3 linked regions of the Hymenobacter swuensis DY53 genome follow. The protein of the gene in region 2 interacts with the protein of the main gene of each other region in a pairwise test. Links are inferred from orthologs where the notes say so. Each region holds a gene or a part of one and is shown on either strand. Other genes may lie near its edges.

Region 1 (2,948 bases), 790 kb from region 2 along the record:
GCTGCTACCCATTACGGCTGCCCCCGAGTCCTTCATGACGGTTTTCACGTCTTCAAAGTCCACGTTCACATCAGCCGTCACCGTAATAATCTCGGCAATGGATTTAGCAGCGGTGCTCAACACATTATCGGCCTTGGCAAAAGCCGAGCGAATGGGTAGGTTGCCGTAAATCTCGCGCAGCTTATCGTTGAGAATTACCAGCACTGTGTCGCAGTTATCGCTCAATTCCTTGATGCCCTGCTCCGCCTGCTGACGCTTCTTCTTACCCTCAAACATGAAAGGCGCTGTCACGATACCCACTGTGAGGATGCCCAGCTCTTTGGCTACTTTGGCAATGACGGGGGCGGCTCCGGTGCCAGTACCACCGCCCATTCCGGCCGTGATAAACACCATTTTGGTGCCGTTGCTCAGCAGTTCCCGGATTTGCTCCCGGCTTTCAATGGCGGCCTGTTTGCCGCGCTCAGGGTTAGCACCGGCTCCCAGACCTTCCGTCAGGTCAGCACCTATCTGCAAGCGGTTAGGCACCGTAGAAGAAGCCAGAGCCTGCTTATCAGTGTTGCAGATAACGAACTCCACGTCCTTGATGCCTTGGCTGAACATGTGGTTCACGGCATTGGAGCCGCCGCCGCCCACACCAATCACCTTGATGATGGACTTAGACTGCGCTGGAATATCGAAGGTAAAATTCATGAGTTGGGGTCAGTTATGAATTATGAGTGATGAATGATGAATGATGAATTATCAGATGGCTCTCGCCGTCATGTAATTCATCATTCATCATTCATCACTCATAACTAACTTAGTATTGCTTGTCGTCGAAGTCATCAATGAGCAGTCCTTTCGTACGGCTGATGATCTTCTGGAAGAAGTCGCCGGCACCCGACGACTTCTTGGCTTGCTCCGACGCAGGCTGAGCAGCCGGTTGGGTTTGCGGCTGCGGCTGCGCGGCTGGTTGTGGTGCAGCAACCGAAGCAGTCCGGGTTTCCGGAGCAGCCCGGTAGTAATTCTGCTCGGGCTCGTCGTAGGGTCGCTGGGCCAGTCGGTCGTCAATGGAGCGGTAACCAGCCAGCACCAGACCAACGGTTGTGGCGTACATGGGCGACTTCACGGCCTCGATCTTGCTTTTACCCAAGTGCTCGTTGGGGTACCCAATGCGGGTGTCCATACCAGTCACGTATTCGGCCAGCTGCACCAGATTCTGTAGCTGCGAACCACCACCCGTCAGCACGATGCCGGCGGCCAGCTTGTCTTGGAAGCCCAACCGCTGGATTTCGGCGTACACCAGCTCCACAATTTCCTCCATCCGGGCCTCAATGATGTAGGCCAGATTTTTGAGGCTGATTTCCTTGGGAGCCCGGTCGCGCAGACCCGGAATGCTTACGATTTCGTAATCGGAAGCTTCCTCGGCAATGGCTTTTCCGAACTTCACTTTCAGTTGCTCGGCCTGGTTCTGCATCACCAAGCAACCCTGCTTGATATCGGACGTGATGATGTTACCGCCGAAAGGCAGCACCGCCGCGTGACGGATGATGCCATCCTTGAACACCGCTAGGTCAGTTGTGCCGCCCCCAATGTCGATCAAGGCCACGCCGGCTTCCTTTTCCTCGTCAGACAGCACCGACATGCTGGACGCCAGCGGCTCCAGAATCAGGTTGTCAATTTCAAGGCCAGCCTTGGTGACGCACTTGTAGATATTGTTGATGGCCGTGCTCTGCGCGGTAATGATGTGGAAATTACCCTCCAACCGCACACCTGACATGCCTACGGGGTCCAGAATACCTTCCTCATAATCCACCTTATAGTCCTGGGGCATTACGTGGATAATCTGGGAGCCGGGAGGCGTAACCAGCCGGTACATGTCGCTGGTGAGGCGCTCCACGTCGGCCTGGGTGATTTCGTTATCAGCCGAAGCACGGGTGATGCTGCCGTTGTGCTGCAGGCTTTTGATATGCTGGCCGGCAATACCCACGTTCACCACCCCGATGTTGATGCCCGACTGCTCTTCCGCCTGCCGGATTGCCTTTTTAATGGCATCCACCGTCTTATCGATATTCGACACAATGCCGCGCACGACGCCCTCCGACACGGCTTTCCCCATGCCCAGGATTTCGAGCTTCCCAAATTCATTTTTGCGCCCAACTAGGGCGCAGATTTTGGTGGTGCCGATATCGAGGCCGACTACAATCTTATCGTGTTGCATGGGGAAGAGGGGCGAGAGAGTTGCGGTTGGTTGCAGGAAAAGGTAGCCTAAGCCGCTATAAGGTAGCTTTTTAGACTGATAATTTTATTCGCAGATGATTTGGTCTTTGAACTCGACGTTGACACGATGGTACGTGTCCCAGCCAAGGACCGGGGGAATTTGACGGTAAAATACCATCAGTTTCGCAAATTTTTCTGAAATATTGTCAGGAAAGCCAAATTCTATCCGTTGGTCACCTACTTGCTGGGTAAACGAAATCTTACCGTTCGGGCCGACAAACACCTCGGCTACCTGAGCCCGCCAGAAGGGTTTCTCATCGATATAGCGCAGAAACTTCAGGTATTGCTCGCCGGTGCTGTCCTGAAAAAACCCGGCAGTTAGCGGCTGGCCGCCCGAGCGAGAAATGGGTACTACACGGGCAGTGAACAGGGGCGAGAGAGGCAACCGGTTGCCATCGGTATCCAAGTAGCTATCCTGCCGCGAATCGGCATGCACGAGGCGGGCAATGGGTCGGTTCTGCCGCACATCGGCGTGCAGGTTGCCGGCCAAGTCACGATACACCTGCGCTTCCTTTACGAAGCTGTGCGCTTTCAGCCGGGCTTCCAAGGCCTTCAGATCAACCTCGCTGGGGCGGGCTCCTTCCAAGCGTTCCTCGCCCTTACGGGTGAGCAGACTGGTTACTTCCCGCTCACTGATGAAGAAGTTGTTGAACTCATTGCTGATGGACACAATAACCCCGTTTACAGGC
Region 2 (4,387 bases):
GATATAGAAGAGGCGTGCCGCAAACACCAGCGCGACGGCCAGGAAAATCGCCTGGACTACGTACTTGCGGCCTTCGAGGTATTGCAAAGCAGAAAAGTCTGAAAGGTAACGGGTTCCGAAGCAGTTTTCGGGACGACAAAGATACTCCAGCAGGCGGGGAAACGGTGAAAAAGAACGTCATTCCGAGCTTGCGAGGAATCTCGCAGGCTAACGTTGCAATGGCAACTGTTATTCCGACGAGAGGAGAAATTCACCACTGCAACGTCAGCACGCGAGATTCCTCGCAAGCTCGGAATGACCGTTCTTTTTCACCGCTTACCGGCTGCGGCGGCGTGTGGGGAAGAACACTAGCTGAATGATAAGTAGTGTGAGCCCCGTGTAGAGGGTGCTGATGAGGATTTTGGCCAGCGTCACCCCCGGCACCTGGAAAGAACCCAGTTCGAGCAGAAAAAATGCCGTGTGGTGAATAGCCGTCAGCATCGCCAGGTACACCACCATCCACTGCCAGCCCATCTGATGGATATTTACCGCATCCTGCGCGTCGTACCCGTCGCGGGGCGTGAGCAGGCGCAACACCCAGGGCCGCAGGTACATGAGCAGCACGGCGGCTCCGGCATGCACCCCGCCGGTATCAAAGAACAGGTCCATGGTAATGCCCGTCAGAAAGCCGATGAGCAACTGGACTACGATGGGCGTGGCAATGGGCAGAAACAGCAGAAACCCGAGGTAAATAAAGCACCAGCCCAGGTTAAACAACACGAAATCGGTGCCGCTGATGAGCAGTATGTAGAGGGCTATGTATACAACGCCCCGAATAGCCTGCCACAGAATTTCGAATATTCCGCCCCTCATGGTCGTTCGTCAGCTTCGGGTTTGATGCCGGCCCGGGCCTCCACCGTATCACGCTCCAGTTTGGGCCGGCTGGTTACTACGTACACATAGGTCAGGCGCGAAAAGTCCACCGCTACCCGCACCCGCACCGTCCAGAAGTTCTTATCCGGCTCCTTCACAAACGACTCAATGGTCCCAATGAGGACGCCCTCCGGGAATACAGCGTTGTAGCCGGAAGTCACCACCGTGTCGCCGCGCACCAGCTTATTCTGGCGGGGCACGTTGTCGAGCAGCACATGCGCCGGGTCATCACCCAGCCAGCGGACAGTGCCAATGGTGCCGTCGCGCTGAATTCGGGCCGAAATGGTGGACTTGGAGTGCAGCACCGAGGTAATGGTAGTGTAGTGCTCCGAGGTCACCTTCACCCGGCCCACTACTCCATCGGCCGACACCACGCCCATGCCCTGCTTCACGCCATCCACGGAACCCACGTTCAGGGTCAGGTAATTGTCCACGCGGCGCTGGGTGCTGCTCACCACGCGGGCCGGAATGAGCGGGTAGTCGGGGTCGTGGGCGGCCAGCTGGCGTAGGCCCAGCAGCAGCGAATCGGGCCGGCCCAGGAGGGCCAGGCGGGCCTGGGTGGTGCTGTCCTGGCTTACCGGCAACGAGTCGGCCACGCGGCCGCTCAGGTCAGGGCGGTAGAGTTGCTGGCGCAGCCGGGCGTTTTCCTGCATTAGGCTCTGGTTCACGTCCACCAACCGGAAATAGCCCTGAATCTGGGCCCGCCAGTCGAGTACCTGCCCCACGTAGGCGTTAGAGGAGTTAAAGAACGCCGCCCGCTGATACGTGCTGTTGCGCACCAACAGGTACAAGCTCAGCACCTCCAGCAACGCAAATACCAGGATTCCCCGGTAGCGAAACAGAAAGTTGAGCAGGTTATTCATCGAGGGGAGATGTGAGAACGTGAGAAGTGAGAAGTGAGACTTCGTTCAAACCACCAAAATTGGGGGCCAGAACAAACGTCTCACTTCTCACTTCTGCTTATCTCAATTCTAGGTCAGCAGCACGCTACGGAAGGCCTGGATATTTTTGATGGCGGCACCAGTACCGCGCACCACGGCGCGGAGCGGGTCCTCGGCAATGTGAATGGGCAGCTTGGTTTTGGCGGCCAGGCGTTTGTCAAGGCCACGCAGCAAAGCACCGCCGCCGGTTAGGTGAATACCGTTTTCGTAAATATCGGCTGACAGCTCGGGCGGCGAAATCTCCAGGGCCTTCAGTACGGCTTCCTCAATTTTGGCCACCGATTTATCGAGGGCAATGGCAATTTCAGAGGACGTTACCTTAATCACCTTCGGAATACCGGTCATCAGGTCGCGGCCGCGCACCTCAAAGTCGGGCGGGGTTACTTCCAGCTCGGTGAGGGCCGCGCCAACCTCAATCTTGATACGCTCAGCGCTCCGCTCGCCAATCAGCAGGTTGTGCTGGCGGCGCATGTAGTCGAGAATGTCCTGGTTGAACACGTCGCCGGCCGTCTTGATGCTCTGGTCGCAGACGATACCGGAAAGGGCAATTACCGCAATTTCGGTGGTGCCACCCCCGATGTCGATAATCATGGAGCCCACAGGCTGCTCCACGTCGATGCCGATGCCAATGGCAGCGGCCATCGGTTCCTGAATCATCCAGACTTCCTTGGCCCCAGCGTGCTCGGCGGAGTCCCGTACGGCGCGCTTTTCTACTTCGGTAATGCCCGAAGGAATGCAGATAACCATGCGGTGGGAGGGCTGAAACAGCCGATTTCGGGTGTCAATCATCTTGATCAACCCCTTAATCATCTCCTCCGCCGCGTGGAAGTCGGCAATAACGCCGTCTTTGAGGGGCCGGATGGTTTTGATGTTGTCGTGGGTCTTCTCGTGCATTTGCTGCGCCTGCCGACCCACGGCAATTACTTTATTAGTAGTGCGGTCTTTCGCAATGATACTCGGCTCATCCACCACGATTTTATCGTTGTGAATGATGAGTGTGTTGGCCGTGCCCAGGTCAATGGCAATGTCGCTGGTCAGAAAATTGAAGAAACCCATCGAGTAACGGCAAGTGAATGAGAACGGGCGGTTTGCGCCCGTCAAAAGTGGGGGCAAAAGTAAGCAAGTTTCAGCGAAGCCCGTTACCCTTGCTACTCAATATGAAGCAGCCGCGCGCCCGTTCTTTCCCGTTCCGGGAATCCCGGGGCGCGCCGGTGGCGTCCCCAACGCCCAAACCCCGAATTCATTGCCTTACCGATGGCCGCATCCGGTTGGCGGGCCTGAAAATTCTCCGGCTCCGACCCGCAAGCTCCGGCCGTTCCGCAAGGACGGCCGGAGCTTGCGGGTCGTTGTTTCGTCTGGTTCGCGGCAGGCGTAGGGCCCGCCCTAATGGCTGCCAGCCGCTGGACCAGACGGCTTTCCGCTTAGTGCTTGAAGTGCCGCACGCCGGTGAGCACCATAGCCATGCCCAGCTGGTTAGCGGCGGCAATGCTGTCCTGGTCCTTGATGGAGCCGCCGGGCTGCACCACGGCCCGAATGCCGGCCTGGCCCGCAATTTCCACGCAGTCGGGGAAGGGGAAGAAAGCATCGGAAGCCATAACGGCCCCGTTGAGGTCGAACCCGAAAGCATGGGCCTTCTCAATGGCCTGGCGCAGAGCGTCCACGCGGGAGGTCTGGCCCACGCCGGAAGCCAGCAGCTGCCCGGCCCGGGCCAGCACGATGGTGTTGCTCTTGGTGTGCTTGCAGATTTTGAGGGCGAATTCCAGGGCCGCCACTTCCTCGGCCGTCGGAGCCGACTCCGTTACGGTGCGGAACTCCTGAGCACCTTCCACCACCCGATCGAAATCCTGCTCAATTACGCCGTTGAGTAGGGTTTTGACCTGCTTGATAGGGAATTGCACAGGCTTCTGGCGCAGCAGAATGCGGTTTTTCTTGCCCTGCAGAATCGTCAGGGCTTCCTCATCAAAGGCAGGGGCAATCAGCACCTCGAAGAAGAGCTTGCTCAGTTCTTCGGCCGTGGCCATATCCACCGGCTTGTTCACGATTAGTACGCCGCCGAAGGCCGAAACTGGGTCGCAGCTGAGGGCGTTGAGGTAGGCCTGGCACAGCGAATCGGCCTGGGCTACGCCGCAGGCGTTAGTGTGCTTGAGGATGGCGCAAGCGGCGGGGCCGTCGGCGGCAAACTCCTGCATCAGCAGCACGGCGGCGTCCACATCTACCAGGTTGTTGTAGCTGAGCTGCTTACCGTGGAGCTGGTCGAACAGCGCGTTCAGGTCGCCGTAGAAGGTGCCGGCCTGGTGGGGGTTTTCGCCGTAGCGCAGGGCTGTAGCAGGCTTTTCGGAAAGCTTCAGGGTGGCGCTACTCAGGTCAGTGCCCTGCGCCATGTAGCGGAAGATCTGGGTGTCGTAGTGCGAGGTGGCCTCGAAGGCGGCGGCCGCGTAGTGGCGACGGTCCTCCAGGTCGGTGGCGCAGCCTTTGGTTTGCAGCAACTCGGTTACGGCCGCGTATTGGTCGCGGGAGCTGACCACCAGCACGTC
Region 3 (4,364 bases), 790 kb from region 2 along the record:
GTGCGGCAGCTGCCACCAGCAGAGCCGCGCCTTCACCGATGGTCAGGTACGCGCTCTGGGCGCCGAAGGCCAACGCCACGGCCGCAACACGATGTCTTTGGTCAACCTACTCTGGGAGAAGACGCTTACCTGGGACGGGGCCGCCACCAGCCTGGAGCAGCAAGCCCGCACTCCCATTGAAAACCCGGTAGAAATGCATCAACTACTGGCCGATGGCGTGCGCAAGCTCCAGCAGACCGACCTGTATCCGCCGCTGTTTCAGCAGGCTTTCGGCAGCAGTACCATCACGGAAACCAACGTACTAAAAGCCTTATCCCAGTTCGAGCGGACGCTCATCTCAGCCAATTCGCGCTACGATAAATATCTGCGGCGGGAAGGCACCCTGACGCCCACTGAGCGGGCCGGCGCGGCCTTGTTCAATAATCATCCGGGCGAAGTGAGCGGGTTGTTCATTCGGGGCGGCACCTGCCACCACTGCCACATCAGTGAAAACGGCCTGTTCAGCTCGCCCGAATTCTTTAATAACGGCCTTGACTTGACCTTCTCCGACCCTGGTCGGGGTGGCATAACCCGTTTGCCTGCAGACCGAGGCAAGTTCAAAGCGCCCAGCTTGCGGAATATTGCTCAAACTGCTCCGTACATGCACGACGGCCGGTTCCAGACCCTGGAGTCCGTACTCGACCACTACAATGAGCATGTGCAAGTGGCCAGCTCCGGCATCGACCCTAACGTACTGCTTTCCAACACGCCAAACGGCACCAAGCTCGACCTCACCGTTCAGGAAAAGGCCCAACTCCTGGCCTTTCTAAAAACCCTCACCGATTCTACCTTCCTGACCGATAAGCGGTTTTCAGATCCGTTCAGGCAGTAGTTCAATTCTCTTTTGGAAATCGGTAGGTTTAGGGCCTTATCTGCGTGTTTGTGTCTGCCTCCCTCCTGCTTACTCAGTCTGGTGCGTTTTCTGCGCCGATCCGGCAACGTTATCTGCCTGCCTTCACCGGAGTTCGGGCAATGGCGGCGTACCTGGTGTTTCTGCACCACTTCAATCCGTTTCTGGGTAATGCCGCGCTGGTGCCATTCAGCGCGCTGGTAAGCGAGTTTCACATTGGCGTACCCGTTTTTTTCGTGCTCAGCGGGTTTCTGATTACCCTCCGCTATTCCACCCACGACCTGACCCAGCCCAGCCAATGGCTACGATACATGCGCAACCGTTTTGCGCGCATTTACCCCATCTACTTTCTGCTCACTCTGCTTACGTACCTGGCTTTCTGGAAGCAGGGCACATTTTTTCTGCGTGACATTGTGTTGAGCCTTAGCCTCACACACTCCTTTTTTGACGGCTCCAAGTACGCCGGTATTGCCCAGGCCTGGTCGCTCACCGTGGAGGAATGCTTTTACCTGACGGCCCCGCTGGCCTTCTGGCTACTGCGCAGACGGGTAGTACTCCTGTGGTGGCAACCGTTTGTACTGCTGGCAGTAGGCATTTGCCTGGTACTTGCATGTGCGCCCCATTACAGCCGTTTTACGGGCTTTTTCGGTTCGTTCGGGTTTATGCTGCTGTTCACTTTTCCGGGCCGGTGTTTCGAGTTTTACGCGGGTATGCAGCTGGCTTTCTGGTACCAGCAGGGCCGGTTGCGGCGGTATCGTATCCGAGGGCTGCTTACCGCCACGGGCCTTGCGGTAATAGTAGCGGTAGTATGCGCTATGGTAGTCATTAAGGGCGGCTACACGTATGGCCAGGAACATCCCCTGGGGGTTGCGCTCAATAATGTAGTTCTGCCCGGCGGCATCCTGTTGCTCTTCGCGGGCTTACTGACGGAAGACACCTGGGTAAAGCGCTTGTTGTCAACGCCTTTATTGCAGGTACTTGGCAAAAGCTCCTATGTGTTTTACCTGATCCATATGGGCGTTATGCACGATTGGCTGGCCAATAACTTCACTGCCAACAACTTAGTATTGTTCATACTGCTCAACGCCGTAGCAGTGGCCCTCCATTACGGCCTGGAAGAGCCCCTGAACCGCTGGTTACGCCCCCGACCAGTACTACCTCTACCTAAATTCTCTGCCTCATGAAACCTTTCGTTTTAGTACTGCTGACTCTCCTGCTGGCTTCCTGCACGCTTACTCCCCGTACTTCCAAAGGCCGCTCATTAAACCCCGACCATGAGCCAATGGCCCCTGACCGTATCCCTCCCGATTCGGCCGCTACCGACTCCCTTCGCTAACTCGCTTACACACCAAGGGCCGCTCCTGTTCTGGAAGCGGCCCTTGATAGTATGATCGGTTAGCAACTGGCTAGTCCACGTTATCGTGCAGGAAACGGTTGTCGCCCAACAGTTCGTTATCATCCGATAGGTTGAAGCGGCTGATGTTCTGCTCGGAGGAAGGCACCACATTCTCCAGTTTTACCTGCCGCCGCAGATACGCCGGAGTCTCCAGCTGATCCTTGATGGCATCCGTGCTCAGCCCATTGCTGAGAGCCTGCAAACGCTGCCGCCGCTCTTCGGCGCGGGCATCCAGCGACGGCCGGGGCAAGGAGTGGTGCGTGGTAACCGGTTGGGCTGGCTGCTGTGAAAGCACCGGCTCCGAGGCTGGCATAGACGGAGCCGATACCACGGAAGCATCGTACCCGACAGGTACCGGCGCGGAGGTTTCCAGGTCGTAGCGGGTAACGGGCTGCGGCTCGGCTGCTACCGGTACGGGCGTCCCGAACGTGGGTACGGTCGGCGCATCCTGCCGGTCCTTGTCAAAGATGTTGATTTGCGGATCAGGCTGCGGCAACGCATTTTCCGAGTCTCGAGCTACCACATTGGTGATGTTGTGCGCATCGCGGGCGAAGCCGGTAGCAATAACCGTCACCCGGATGCTCTGGCCCAGCGTGGGGTCAATACCGTGGCCAAAAATAACTTCGGCGTTCTGACCGGCCTTGTCCTGGATGTACTCCGTAATTTCCGTGAGTTCGTCCATTTCCAACTCGGCCTGGTCACCCGACATAATGCTAAGCAGAATTTTCTGCGCGCCGTGAATGTCGGTGTTGTTGAGCAGCGGCGAAGCTAAGGCCTCTTCCGCTGAGCGTTTCGCCCGGTTTTCGCCCTCCGTGATGCTGCTACCCATTACGGCTGCCCCCGAGTCCTTCATGACGGTTTTCACGTCTTCAAAGTCCACGTTCACATCAGCCGTCACCGTAATAATCTCGGCAATGGATTTAGCAGCGGTGCTCAACACATTATCGGCCTTGGCAAAAGCCGAGCGAATGGGTAGGTTGCCGTAAATCTCGCGCAGCTTATCGTTGAGAATTACCAGCACTGTGTCGCAGTTATCGCTCAATTCCTTGATGCCCTGCTCCGCCTGCTGACGCTTCTTCTTACCCTCAAACATGAAAGGCGCTGTCACGATACCCACTGTGAGGATGCCCAGCTCTTTGGCTACTTTGGCAATGACGGGGGCGGCTCCGGTGCCAGTACCACCGCCCATTCCGGCCGTGATAAACACCATTTTGGTGCCGTTGCTCAGCAGTTCCCGGATTTGCTCCCGGCTTTCAATGGCGGCCTGTTTGCCGCGCTCAGGGTTAGCACCGGCTCCCAGACCTTCCGTCAGGTCAGCACCTATCTGCAAGCGGTTAGGCACCGTAGAAGAAGCCAGAGCCTGCTTATCAGTGTTGCAGATAACGAACTCCACGTCCTTGATGCCTTGGCTGAACATGTGGTTCACGGCATTGGAGCCGCCGCCGCCCACACCAATCACCTTGATGATGGACTTAGACTGCGCTGGAATATCGAAGGTAAAATTCATGAGTTGGGGTCAGTTATGAATTATGAGTGATGAATGATGAATGATGAATTATCAGATGGCTCTCGCCGTCATGTAATTCATCATTCATCATTCATCACTCATAACTAACTTAGTATTGCTTGTCGTCGAAGTCATCAATGAGCAGTCCTTTCGTACGGCTGATGATCTTCTGGAAGAAGTCGCCGGCACCCGACGACTTCTTGGCTTGCTCCGACGCAGGCTGAGCAGCCGGTTGGGTTTGCGGCTGCGGCTGCGCGGCTGGTTGTGGTGCAGCAACCGAAGCAGTCCGGGTTTCCGGAGCAGCCCGGTAGTAATTCTGCTCGGGCTCGTCGTAGGGTCGCTGGGCCAGTCGGTCGTCAATGGAGCGGTAACCAGCCAGCACCAGACCAACGGTTGTGGCGTACATGGGCGACTTCACGGCCTCGATCTTGCTTTTACCCAAGTGCTCGTTGGGGTACCCAATGCGGGTGTCCATACCAGTCACGTATTCGGCCAGCTGCACCAGATTCTGTAGCTGCGAACCACCACCCGTCAGCACGATGCCGGCGGCCAGCTTGTCTTGGAAGCCCAAC

The links.
Region 1: the proteins of HSW_RS03855 (region 2) and ftsA interact in binary tests that used the Escherichia coli proteins (3 or more experiments, as listed by UniProt). The link is inferred for Hymenobacter swuensis DY53 from one-to-one orthologs.
Region 3: the proteins of HSW_RS03855 (region 2) and ftsZ interact in binary tests that used the Escherichia coli proteins (3 or more experiments, as listed by UniProt). The link is inferred for Hymenobacter swuensis DY53 from one-to-one orthologs.

The regions. Positions count from the first base shown.
Region 1 is NZ_CP007145.1:1,340,033-1,342,980, reverse strand. What follows is about bases 1-2,812. They hold ftsA (cell division protein FtsA), read right to left. Parts: upstream 2,201-2,812; coding sequence 800-2,200; downstream 1-799. Other genes in these bases: HSW_RS07225 (cell division protein FtsQ/DivIB), read right to left, coding at 2,285-2,812; ftsZ (cell division protein FtsZ), read right to left, coding at 1-690. Also shown: more of HSW_RS07225, read right to left, coding at 2,813-2,948. UniProt on the Escherichia coli protein: Essential cell division protein that assists in the assembly of the Z ring. May serve as the principal membrane anchor for the Z ring.
Region 2 is NZ_CP007145.1:553,390-557,776, reverse strand. What follows is about bases 897-3,739. They hold HSW_RS03855 (rod shape-determining protein), read right to left. Parts: upstream 2,910-3,739; coding sequence 1,884-2,909; downstream 897-1,883. Other genes in these bases: purH (bifunctional phosphoribosylaminoimidazolecarboxamide formyltransferase/IMP cyclohydrolase), read right to left, coding at 3,275-3,739; mreC (rod shape-determining protein MreC), read right to left, coding at 897-1,775. In the rest of the region: mrdA (penicillin-binding protein 2), read right to left, coding at 1-87; HSW_RS03865 (hypothetical protein), read right to left, coding at 316-852; more of mreC, read right to left, coding at 849-896; more of purH, read right to left, coding at 3,740-4,387. UniProt on the Escherichia coli protein: Forms membrane-associated dynamic filaments that are essential for cell shape determination. Acts by regulating cell wall synthesis and cell elongation, and thus cell shape.
Region 3 is NZ_CP007145.1:1,341,719-1,346,082, reverse strand. Bases 1,545-4,364 are described here. They hold ftsZ (cell division protein FtsZ), read right to left. Parts: upstream 3,793-4,364; coding sequence 2,296-3,792; downstream 1,545-2,295. Other genes in these bases: ftsA (cell division protein FtsA), read right to left, coding at 3,902-4,364; HSW_RS24145 (hypothetical protein), read left to right, coding at 2,070-2,225; HSW_RS07240 (acyltransferase family protein), read left to right, coding at 1,545-2,073. In the rest of the region: HSW_RS07245 (cytochrome-c peroxidase), read left to right, coding at 1-871; more of HSW_RS07240, read left to right, coding at 922-1,544. UniProt on the Escherichia coli protein: Essential cell division protein that forms a contractile ring structure (Z ring) at the future cell division site. The regulation of the ring assembly controls the timing and the location of cell division.